3 regions of the Oceanobacillus caeni genome follow, and region 3 is predicted to be linked to each of the others. Evidence: riboswitches for the same ligand, from Rfam matches in the RefSeq annotation. Region 3 holds a riboswitch; each other region holds the start of a gene.
What was found. Region 3 has a riboswitch for preQ1 ahead of queF (preQ(1) synthase). Riboswitches for the same ligand answer to the same signal wherever they lie in the genome.
Positions count from the first base shown of each region.

Region 1: another riboswitch for preQ1. It lies ahead of ACFQ18_RS15590 (QueT transporter family protein); the one in region 3 lies ahead of queF (preQ(1) synthase).
Region 2: another riboswitch for preQ1. It lies ahead of ACFQ18_RS12680 (6-pyruvoyl trahydropterin synthase family protein); the one in region 3 lies ahead of queF (preQ(1) synthase).

Region 1 is NZ_JBHTKV010000030.1:2,187-6,340, reverse strand. It holds gene ACFQ18_RS15600 (mechanosensitive ion channel family protein) at 1-1,071, shown strand, start outside; gene ACFQ18_RS15595 (DUF3891 family protein) at 1,102-1,869, opposite strand; gene ACFQ18_RS15590 (QueT transporter family protein) at 2,013-2,498, opposite strand; PreQ1 riboswitch class I at 2,505-2,549, opposite strand; gene ACFQ18_RS15585 (calcium/sodium antiporter) at 2,700-3,653, shown strand; gene ACFQ18_RS15580 (MarR family winged helix-turn-helix transcriptional regulator) at 3,765-4,154, opposite strand, start outside.
Region 2 is NZ_JBHTKV010000018.1:7,372-11,525, reverse strand. It holds gene ACFQ18_RS12705 (CPBP family intramembrane glutamic endopeptidase) at 1-348, shown strand, start outside; gene ACFQ18_RS12700 (LytTR family DNA-binding domain-containing protein) at 662-1,123, shown strand; gene ACFQ18_RS12695 (DUF3021 domain-containing protein) at 1,113-1,538, shown strand; gene ACFQ18_RS12690 (hypothetical protein) at 1,996-2,178, shown strand; gene ACFQ18_RS12685 (DUF3923 family protein) at 2,286-2,513, shown strand; PreQ1 riboswitch class I at 2,745-2,791, shown strand; gene ACFQ18_RS12680 (6-pyruvoyl trahydropterin synthase family protein) at 3,027-3,461, shown strand; gene queE (7-carboxy-7-deazaguanine synthase QueE) at 3,455-4,154, shown strand, end outside.
Region 3 is NZ_JBHTKV010000021.1:11,656-15,809, forward strand. It holds gene ACFQ18_RS13740 (response regulator transcription factor) at 1-598, opposite strand, end outside; gene ACFQ18_RS13745 (FAD-binding oxidoreductase) at 919-2,289, opposite strand; PreQ1 riboswitch class I at 2,534-2,580, shown strand; gene queF (preQ(1) synthase) at 2,686-3,186, shown strand; PreQ1 riboswitch class I at 3,188-3,230, shown strand; gene queC (7-cyano-7-deazaguanine synthase QueC) at 3,276-3,935, shown strand; gene ACFQ18_RS13760 (VUT family protein) at 3,940-4,154, shown strand, end outside.

The sequences.
Region 1 (4,154 bases), on a different contig from region 3:
TATAGTCATTTAATGGAATTAGGAATAGCTATAGGTATCTTCCTGTTATTTATTTTATTCAGGAAATTATTCACGAAGTATGTTTTTAGAATCGTCATGAGAATTGTAAGAAAGACGAAGATTAATGCTTTGTCTAATATATTCCTTGCATTTCAAAAACCTATGGAATGGTTTTTTACATTGTTAGGTTTTTATTTTGCTATTTCGTACTATCCGTATATCCATGGAAGTTTCTTAAATGAATTTATTAGTGCGGCATTCATAGTTCTTGTCACTTGGGGATTAGTTAGTTTATCCTCATCGTCATCCAATTTATTTAGGAAAATTAATGAAAAAACAGATATTAACATAGATGAGATATTAATACCATTATTATCTAGAACATTACAGTTTATTATTGTCGCGATTGCCGCTACAATTATCCTTCAGCAATTTGGTTATAGTATTGAAGGACTTATAGCTGGGCTTGGGTTAGGTGGACTTGCAATCTCTTTAGCTGCTAAAGATGCTTTAGCTAATTTTCTTGGTGGAATTGTTATTATTTCTGAGAAGCCTTTTACGATTGGGGATTGGATTTTGACACCGAGTGTAGAGGGAACAGTAGAAGATATTTCCTTCCGTAGTACAAAAATACGAACCTTTGCAGATGCGTTGGTTTCCGTTCCTAATAATCAATTAGCAAATGAGTCAATCACAAACTGGAGTAAAATGAATAAACGCCGAATTACTTTTAATCTTTCGTTAGATTATGAAACATCAAGAGAAAAAATGGAATCCATTATACAACGAATCGAAAATCTATTAAAAAATCACCCAGATATTCATCAAGAAACCATATTTGTAAGGTTTGATGAGTATAAGGAAAGTAGTTTGGACATTCTTTTGTATTTCTTTACGAAGACAACAGTCTGGGGAGAGTATTTAAAAGTGAAAGAGGAAATAAATTACCAAATTCTTGATATTGTAAGAGAAGAAGGAGCGGAATTTGCTTACCCTACAAGAAAACTATATATAGAGAACGATTCGTCTGATGATTCAGAGCATCTATTGCAAGTTAGACAAGAGTCTTAAGTAAAGAAGGAGTTCATGGGGACTCCTTCTTTACTCTTTAGATAATAGTTTCAAATCTAATATTTCGCATGGTATGTTTTCATAGCTTTTTACTATGCCATGTTTCGTAATTAAATCCTTAGCCACTTTCTTCTGCATAATTTTTATAGTTAGCTCGGTTTCAAATGGAAATGGATCCATATAAATCGTATTGTCCGCCTTCCATTCTGGCCAAATAATCTGGCTATTCCCTTTATCAATAAAGGGTACTGGAATTCCGTTTTTATAAAAGAAATGGAATTCCTCCTTTTTAACACCGGGTTTATTTATACAAAAGAACAGGGAGAGACTATCTGTAAACTTTAGTAATTCATAATGGAAGTCAAATAAGTTCACATCAAAATCTTTCATCGAGTGAATGATTTCCTGTTGTCTTTTTCGTTCTTGTGCCACAAAGGAATCTGCGTATGGAGAAGATTCTTGGGTCATAAAGTTTGTATAATGCATACTACATAATAAGGCTGCATACGTATCTATTTTTTCAACTTCATTTATTCCGTGTGTATAAATGATGGTCTTCGGAGCTAAGGGGTAACTCGTAAAATCATACGGTGCTTTTAGCTGATCATTCCATACTGGTTGCTTATCAAAGTACTTCCAACCATAGTCATGAAGTGTGATTGCTGTTACAACCGAATCCATAAGCGTGTTACTTAATAATAGTTCTTTTTTCCAATACTTTATTAATTCACCAGATACAATGGCATGGTTGTCTTGCTCAATCATTATAAAATGATCTGTTTCTTCTCTAACAATCATAACTAGCGCCTCCTTGTATAAATATTATGTAAGTATATAAAAAAACTTCACGAATTAGTAAGTTAATCGTGAAGTTTTTATTATGGTATATCCCTTTATCCTATCTAAACGGGTAGTAAGACTCCCAATGACGGAAATCTTCTTTATATGATTTTATCAAAATGTACTTGTTTATTTAAAGTATACATAATTGGAATACCAATAGCCAAAACAACGATTTCTCCAATGGCTGTAGTTACCCAAGAAAATAGGAAAGGTAATCCCAATGCTAAGTATAATTCTAATGCGACAATGAACATGTTAAAACTGAAAATGATTGCATTGGCTGCTAGTAAAAGTAGCGTGTTTTTCGTGTATTTAGAAAGTAGAATAATAAGTCCTAAAGATATTGCCGAATGCGCGACACCAAATACAATATCATACAGTCGCATTGGTGAGAAAAATAGATTGGTTAAAAATACACCAAATATAATACCGAAAAAGAACTTTTTATTAAATACGACGAGATGATTAAACATCTCAGGTACACGAAATTGGACATTCGTAAAGCCAAATGGTTGTATAAGTGCTGATACAGCTATATACATTGCAGCCAAAACGCCATTTGCAGTTAACGTTTTTATATTCATTTCCATCTCTCCTTAGTTTTTTTACGTGGGAGGCTTTCGAACCACGGATTTTATACAATAGAATCTATCATAGCAAAGTTTATAATGATTCACAATGGAAATATTAGTAATCTTTAGGGATTTGGTTGGTAGATTTTAAGGGAATTTAACATAGAAATGGAGGAAAAGTTATAGTAAGATAAAAAAATGGGGTGAGAATATTTGGAATATTTATTGTTAATAATAGGTTTTGGTCTTTTGATTAAGGGAGCAGACTATTTTGTAGATGGTGCATCCAATATAGCAAGGTTACTTAAAATTCCTTCAATATTAATCGGGCTTACGATCGTCGCTATTGGTACAAGTTCCCCAGAGGCAACGGTAAGTATTATAGCAGCATTGGAAGGAAATGCTGATGTAGCTCTAGGTAATGTTATTGGTAGTAATATTTTTAATCTAACAGCTGTTGTTGGTATTGCTGCACTTATATATCCTTTGAAAGTAGAAACAGAAACGATACGTAAGGAAATCCCTTTTACGTTACTAGCCAGCACTGTATTATTAGTTGTTATGAGTGACGTCGTGTTAGAGGGATTAAGTGCTAATTTTATCACTCGTAGTGATGGATTGGTTTTCCTATTATTTCTTGCAATCTTTATGTACTATGTTATCGAACTTGCATTTAAGAGTAGAGAGAACATGAAGAATGAATCAATCCCCGAGGATGTGACATGGGGGAAGAATATATTCATAACTTTATTAGGTTTAATAGGCATTATTTTTGGAGGGGACCTAGTTGTTTCCAATGCAACGGAAATTGCTTACCAATGGGGAATGAGTGAAACATTAGTTGGATTGACAATTGTAGCGATTGGAACCTCTTTACCGGAATTGGTTACTTCTATTACTGCCGCTCTGAAAAAAGAAAGTGAAATTGCTCTAGGTAATATTGTTGGAAGTAATATCTTTAATATATTATTTGTGTTAGGAGCCGCTTCTGCTATAACTCCTCTTGCGGTGGATAATAAAGTATTTATAGATGTTATGATGATGATGGTCTTAACTCTGCTTTTATTAGTTTTTTCGAGAACCAATTTTAGAATAGGTAAGAGGGAAGGTCTTATATTAGCTATTTTTTATGTCGTTTACCTAGCTTATATTATATTAAGGAATTAAAAAATGCCGTGCACTAGCACGGCGTATCTAATTCCTATGTTGATTTTTTCACCCTGTACTATGCAGGGAAAAAAAGTTTTTGAAGTATCTACCTTTTTGGATCATCGTGTTTTATTTTAGTTCTTCACTTTTCTTGCCAACACGCTTTAATACATCGATTATTATTTTCTTTTCTTCATCCGTAACACCTTCAAATACGTTTTCGATGACTTGTTGATGCAGCGGGAAAATCTCTTCCATTAGTTGTACACCTTGATCTGTTAATTGAATATAAACAACACGACGGTCATCTTTGCATGGTGTTCTTTCTAGTAGTCCTTTTTTTTCTAATTTATCGATAACATACGTTATGGAACCTGTATTGATCAATACGGATTGTGTAATTTGTTTAATAGTCTGTTTGCCTTTATGGTATAATGCTTCTAATACAGTAAAATCAGATGTCCGCATTCCATGACTGCTTATATCCTTTTTAATTAATTCCGCCAACGTCTTATTAGC
Region 2 (4,154 bases), on a different contig from region 3:
GTTTCTAGCATTGTAGAAGAGATTTTGTTTAGGCAAGTATTGATGGATTGGCTAATGGGTTTAGATTATTCAATACTTATACAAGTATTAGTTTCGGCTTTTATCTTTGGATTAGCACATGGGGCATGGGTATTTCTTGGAGGAGAGTTGAGAATAGCACTTCCAGTGATACTCTCCACTACAATTCTTGGTGGTTTACTAGCTATTCTGTACATTATAGCTGATCGTAATATACTTGCACCAATTGTAGCTCATATATTGATAAACTTATTCATTGAACCTTGGCTTATACTTTCAGCAGTTACGAGGAAATGGGATAACAATATAAAAGAAAATGAAGATAATTAACCATGCCGATCGTGATTACTTTTTGAAAGCCCTTATAGCAAATTTTGTTTTATACAAGTCTATCGAAAAAACAAAAGGAAATCTAAAGATATTGCCTGCTCATTTACAAGAAATCGTATTTAAGTTACCTTATGGATGACAATGAGTATTGTTATTTGTATGTAGCGATTAGTATTGTAACTTATGTGGGATTTGACCTTGTTTCTTATTATTTATAAGTTTTCAAGGATTTTAAGATTTGGTCTGGCGGTTAATAGAAGTTATTGTATGTTACCACGTTTCTAAAGAAAAAGGATAGTTTGGGGGCATGATGATGAAGGTGAACATCGAAATTGACGATAAGCATGCAGAACCATCCATAACCATTCAGACAAATGAATGGTCCGATGAACTGGAAGAAATAGTTGCAATTATTAAACGGAAAAATCGAAAGCGTATACTTGGGATTGAGTCAGATCAAACGGTACTACTTGACCCCAATCAGGTAGAATTTGTATATGCTGAAAAAAGAAAAATTCTTGCATGCATTGGTAAACGGAATATTGAAGTAAGGATGAAGCTCTATGAAATAGAAGATGTTTTAGCTCCTTATGGCTTTATGCGTTTTTCAAAATCAGTCATCGGCAATCTTAATCATATTGAACGTTTTGAGTTATCATTTAATGGAAATCTCTGTGTTTATTTTCATTCTGGAAATAAAGAGTTTATTACACGAAAATATGTGAAATCAATCAAAGATAGATTGGTTATGGGAGGGCAGTCAGATGATTGTTGAAGCAGTTAAAAGAAGTATGATGGGGATAGCTCTAGGTGGTATTTTTACATTTATTGCCCTTACTGTTGTAATGTTTACCAGCACGGACGCTGCTATCTCACAAATATGGATTTATATGCTCTGTTCTTTTATTCTTGGTATTTATTTTGGATTGGCCTCGTTTTTGTTTGAGGATAATGGCTGGAGTTACCTGAAAAAAACCGCTATTCATTTCTGCTTGTCGATAGCTGTTTACTTTACAATCGCCTTGTTTATTGCTGACTGGATTCCATTTAGCTTAGCAGCAATTTTAATAAGTTTTCTGGTTTTTATATTTGTTTATGCTGTTTTTTGGATGGGGTATTATCTATATTACAAAAAGGTGGAAGCATCGTTGAACGCTAGTTTGAAGAAGAAAAATGATATATTCAAGTGAGTAGAATCCATATACTATATTGGGTAAATTCAATAAATGAGTAGCTTTTTCAACAGCATATTTTTGGCATATGACTCTATTCATTAGTTATTGAACTGATGAAATTCTTTTCCCTATGTTAAAAAAGTTTGAAACACCTGCTTTAAAGTCTGGTATCTAGAGTGGAAAGAAGAGGGTGGAGAAAGAGTTAGATTGTGGTGCAAGTAATAGTGATTCTGATGGGTGGTTACTGTAGTGAAATTTTGGAAAGGTACGAATTAATTGAAAGAGCAATAGAAACTTTTCATGAAATTTTTACGAAGATTGAAGAAAACAGTGGTGTATCTGTGATATACACTATGCCTAAAAAATAAGTGTCAAATTGTTCAATTAAAAAGGTCATTCCTTAATGAAACTTTTATTTTTCTAATCCGTACATAAGGTTATGTGATTATTGTAAATGATGGAGGTGTCAAATGTGTCTAAAGAAGTTATTTTCATCTTAGTTATAGCATCTATGGCTATATGGATTACGGTTTCTCGAGAGGCTGTAAAACCTTCAAAAAAGATAAACTGGCGAAAAATGATAACATTACTGTCTGCTGGATCTTTATCTGCATTAGTTATAACCATTACACTTTTTCAAAGCTTGCTGTTTTAGTTCTGTTTCCGGGTACGTTATTTCAAAAAAGTGGCGATGATTTTTTAGTAATTGGCAGTATAGTTAAATGAAATTTATTTCGGTTGGAGAATGGAGAGAGAAATAAGGTGAAAAAACGATGGTATTTCTGGTGGATTGGTAACATATTTTGGATTATCATTTTTGTAATTGGATTAGCTATTATTTGGTTAAGAGAGGTCGATGGTGCTGGGGTTACTCAAACACCTGAGCTTAAATTATTGGCATTTATAGTCTTATTGATTGCGTTTATAATACCAACGATTATTCAAGGTGTGTGGCTAATTGTTAATTTGAGAATTAGCAGTAGTAAATAAACAAATACGATGTTATTATATAGGGCAGTTTTCTTCAATAACTGAAGCATTTTTTCTATGAAAGCAAGTTTAATAAAGGAAGAACAAGTAGTCTTCAGCTTTTTACCCGTATTATGTTCTCTTCTTTTGGAAACGTTTATATTCATTTTTTATGTTGACATATATTCTTTAATCTAAAACAAAAGATATGGTAAAGTAATATTGTAAGTGAATAATAGAATCTGCGTATTGGCAGGAGAGGTTCGAAATTCCATCCCTCTATAAAAAACTAAGGAGCTAGGACAGCACCTTCTTTAGTGTTGTCTTTTTTGTCTAGCTCCAGCGCCCAGCGACTAGCGAGACTTCCCTCACCTCCGTACGATAAGTCAACATCGACTCACTCCGTTCGTCGTGTTTCCTTTATCTCCTACGGCTCAGTCCAGTCCGTACGTCGCTAAACGGGCGCTTACGCTTTTCTTTATTGGATGGATACAAGCTCCCAAAGATACAAAATAAACGAAGGAGTGATGATTCATGATGCAACAGATTTATCCGGTTACAGAACATCCCTATGCATATGAACTAAATAAAGATTTTCAATTTGCTGCAGCTCATTATGTACCACATGAGGATGCTGGGAAATGTCAAAATATGCATGGGCACACCTATTTTACCAATATCACCATTGCTGGAAACGAACTTGATCACACAGTTTTTTTAGTTAATTTTAAAAAAATAAAAGACTTAATTCACAAGAGATTTGATCATCATGTGATGAATGAAGACACCAAATTCTCCGACCAAGACGCTGAATACTTTCCGACAACAGAAGTGGTTGCCCGGACTATCTATGAAATCATTCAGGAATACCTAAACACCCTACAGAATAAGCCAACTTGTGTTCAGGTATATTTAAGGGAAACGCCTACGAGCTATTGTATTTACCGACCAAAGGAGAAAACATTATGAGAAAAATACCTGTACTTGAAATATTTGGCCCAACTATTCAAGGGGAGGGAATGGTCATTGGCCAAAAAACAATGTTTGTCAGAACGGCCGGCTGTGATTATTCCTGTTCCTGGTGTGATTCGAAATTCACCTGGGACGGTTCAGAAAAGGAATCGATTCAAATGATGGAACCGCAGGAAATAGTGGAAGCATTATATGAAAAGGGAGGCGGACGATTTCAACATGTTACCATCTCTGGAGGAAATCCAGGATTATTGGCTCAATTGAATGCATTGGTAGATTTACTTCATGAAAATCAGGTGAAGGTTGCATTGGAAACACAAGGTAGCAGATGGCAGGAATGGTTTACAAAGATAGATGATCTAACGATTTCGCCTAAGCCGCCAAGCTCTGGAATGACTACAAATTTTGAAACATTGGATTTTATCATCCGTTCATTAAAGGAAAAACAACAGGGGGATTTCAGTTTAAAGGTAGTCGTCTTTGGGAAAAAAGATTTGCAATATGCCATCAACATACACAAAAGGTATCCTGATGTAAAATTGTTTTTGCAAGTGGGTAATGATGATTTAGAAACGGGAGAACAGGAGAAGTTGTTAGCCTATCTGCTTGAAAAATACGAACGATTGGTTGATCTTGTAATGAATAGTTCAGAATTGAACGATGTTCGGGTATTGCCGCAACTTCACACCT
Region 3 (4,154 bases):
CAATATTAACATTCAGCGTATTTTCATCGACATATGTTTGATCATCCCAAAGTTTCGCCAATAAATCTTGACGACCAGCAACTCGGGGATATCGTTCCAACAGACTTTCAATAATATCGGTTTCGTTCTTTGTTAATGTTGTGACTTCATTTTTAAATTGTAGTTTAAGTCGTTCAGGATATAAGGTTAAGTCTCCTTGAATAAGTACTCTCTCTTTATAGTTTGCCGCATATTCTCCATATGCACGTCGCATTTGACTTCGTATTTTTGCCATGACAATATCAGGATGAAAAGGCTTCGTAATAAAATCGTCCCCACCATTTTCTATTGCCATTACTTGGTCCATCTCCCCTGTACGTGCGGAAATGAAAATTACGGGGCAAATAGACTCTTTACGAATTTGCCTGCACCAATAATATCCGTCAAAACTAGGTAAATTAATATCTAGTAAAAGAAGATTAGGCTGAGCATCACGGAAAGTAGCCATTATATTTTCAAAATCTTTAGCGATGATCACTTCATATCCGTACTTTTCTATGTGCTTGCAAAGGTATTCTGCAATTTTTAAATCATCTTCAACAATCATGATTTTTTCCATGTTTGAATTTCTCCTAGTTCCATTAAATAAGTTAAGTTTAATTTAACATAACCGTTTCACCTAATGCCATTTTTTATTGCAGGGAACCAAGCAACTTTTGATAGCAGGCAGTTGATCTCCCGCCTACCTTTTTTGTTTCCTCAAAAGTTTGGAGTGGGAGTCTTACTGCCGTTTAGGTGGGATAAAATAGTCCACACCTATAATAGATGTGGACTAAAATGTATGTGTATTTGTAACAAGTGATTTTTTATTATGAATGAAACTTCAGCTACCGTATAGTAAGTATCCTATTAGACAAACTCAATTTATCTTGTTGCCCCCTATTCTATATCTATAATTTTATTAGGATTTAAAATGTTATTTGGATCTAGTACCTTTTTAATTTGTTTCATTACTCCGAGTGCTGTTCCATGCTCCAGCTGCTGGTATTGTTTTTTTCCAACGCCTACACCATGCTCTCCAGTACATGTTCCACCACGCTGTAGTGCATAAAGCACAATCTTTTCATTAAATTCTTTCGCTTTTTGTACTTCTTCCGTATTTGCCATATCAATCATAATCAATGAATGAAAGTTGCCATCCCCGACGTGACCTACGAGTCCACCCGGAATTCCTAATTTATCTAACTCCTTCCTGGCAAAAGTTACCGCATTTGCTAACTCGGATATGGGAACGGCAACATCCGTAAGCATCATCTTCTTGCCAACATAATCATGGACATAGGCATAGGCTAGATTATGGCGGGCATGCCATAAATGATTACGTGCTGCAGTATCGGTTTCAAAAATAAATTCCTGACACTTATTATCCTTCATGATTTCCTTAGTGAAATCAACATCCGCTTGTAAACCGGCTTCATTACCATGGAATTCCAAGAAAAGGGTTGGTTCTACTGGATAATCTGTTTCACTAAATTTATTAATTTGAATCATTGAAGCCTCATCCACAAATTCCACTCGTGCAATCGGTACCCCTGCATGGATAATCGAAGTAACAGCATCAATTGCATGAGTGAAACTTGGGAATGTTGCACGAGCAGCAACCATATGTTCTGGAATGCCATATACTTGTAATGTTATCTCCGTGAAACAGCCAAGCGTTCCCTCTGAACCAACAAATAATCCATTTAAATGATAACCCGATGCAGATTTAGCTGCTAAACTCCCTGTATGTATCACACTTCCATCGGCAAGAACCACTTCGATATCACGCACCTGATCGCGCATCACCCCATACTTTACTGTCGTAGTTCCACTAGCATTCGTAGCCGCCATTCCTCCGATAGTTGCATTTGCACCTGGATCGACCGAGAAGAATAACCCATACTTTTTGAGTTCTTTATTCAATTGTTCTCTAGTCACACCAGGCTGAACCGTGACAAGTAAGTCACTTTCCTTTATTTCAATAATTTTATTCATCAAAGAAAAATCAATGGAGATGCCATGTTGATATGGAATAACATGTCCTTCTAAACTGGTCCCAACTCCAAATGGTGTTATTGGAATCTTAAACTCTTGTGCAACCTCCATAATATGGCTTACATCCTTTGTCGATTTTGGATATACCACCACATCTGGAAGACTTGTTTGATGATATGTTTCATCCCTGCTATGTAATTCTCTTACCGTTTGATTCGTCGTAATTTGCTCGTCAGATAGTTTTCTTTTTAAAGCATTTAGTACGGTTTCCATTTTGCTGCCCCTCTCACCTTGTAAGTTTTACACCATTTTTCAATTTATTTAATTTATAATAATATTTATATAAATTGATATTATTCATATTATAATGTTTTTTCGACTAATTCAATAACCCCTGATGCGAATTTAAAGTGAGCTCCCCTTGGTTTCATCATGACCGAAAAAGCAACCGAACAAATAAACCATATTGACATAATCTCCCTTCTAAGGTTATGATAAGTAAGAATTGAACAACTGATCGGAAGAGGTTCATAGCTGAAACCCTCTATAAAAAACTATGGATACAATGACAATTCGCCATGTCCATAATTGGATGTGGCTTTTTTGTTAGAATCATAGTTTGCTATGACCTCTCCGTAGTGTTCGGAAACATTACAGGGAGGTTTTTTTATGTCTGGAAGAAGCGAGAAACAAGGTTTGAAGGATTTAACTCTACTTGGTAATAAGGAAACGAATTACGCAACGGACTATACACCTGAAGTATTAGAATCCGTAAATAACATCCATTCTAATCGGGATTATTTTGTAAAATTCAATTGTCCAGAGTTTACTAGTTTATGTCCGATTACAGGGCAACCTGATTTTGCGACGATGTATATTTCGTACATACCTGATCAAAAGATTGTAGAAAGTAAATCATTGAAATTATATTTATTTAGTTTCAGAAATCATGGAGATTTTCATGAGGATTGTGTGAATATCATTATGAATGATCTAATTGAATTACTTGATCCACGTTATATTGAGGTTTGGGGTAAATTCACTCCTCGTGGCGGTATTTCTATTGACCCTTGGTGTAATTATGGAAAACCAGGGACAAAGTATGAGGAAATGGCTATGCATCGCTTGATGAATCATGATCTTAATCCGGAAAATATAGATAATCGTTAAATAGGTAGAGGTTCTAGCTACCCTCTATAAAAAACTAAGAAAACAACCCATCTTAGTGTTGTTTTTTCTTTTTGAAAAGGAGTTTTTACATGGAAAAGAATAAAGCCATTGTTGTTTTTAGCGGAGGGCAGGACAGTACGACCTGTTTATTCTGGGCAAAAGAACAATTTAAAGAGGTCGAAACAGTTACCTTTGATTATGGCCAACGACATCAATTAGAAATCGAATGCGCCAAAGAAATTGCAGAAGATCTCGGTGTCAAACACCATATTTTAGATATGTCGCTTCTACATCAATTAGCACCCAATGCTTTAACACGGGACGATATGGAGATAGCTGATGGTGATGGAACTAGGCTTCCAAACACTTTTGTACCAGGGAGAAATTTACTTTTTCTATCCTTCGCTGGTGTGTTAGCAAAGCAAGTTGGTGCAAGGCATCTTGTGACAGGAGTTAGTGAAACAGATTTTAGTGGCTATCCAGATTGCCGAGATAGTTTTATCAAATCATTAAATGTGACATTGAATCTAGCAATGGATGAGGGTTTTGTTATCCATACTCCCCTAATGTGGTTGGATAAAAGGGATGTTTGGAGGCTTTCTGATGAGTTAGGTGTAATGGATTTCATCCGGAAAAAAACCTTAACATGTTATAACGGAATAAAGGCTGATGGTTGTGGCGAGTGTCCAGCGTGTAAGCTCCGTAATCATGGTTTAGAGCAATACTTACTGGCCAAGGGAGAGAAATAATATGTTGCGCGTTTTTTTATATTTAATTTCCATTGTCACGGCAAACGTGATAACCGCGGCAATCATGCCCCTCGAGATTGGTATTTTCATCATTCCAATGGGAACATTTTTAATAGGTGCGACCTTTATATTTCGTGACTTGGTGCAAAACAAGTACGGAAGAAAAAAGACCTATTTATTTATCTTGACAGCATTAATCTTATCCGGTGCGGTGTCCTC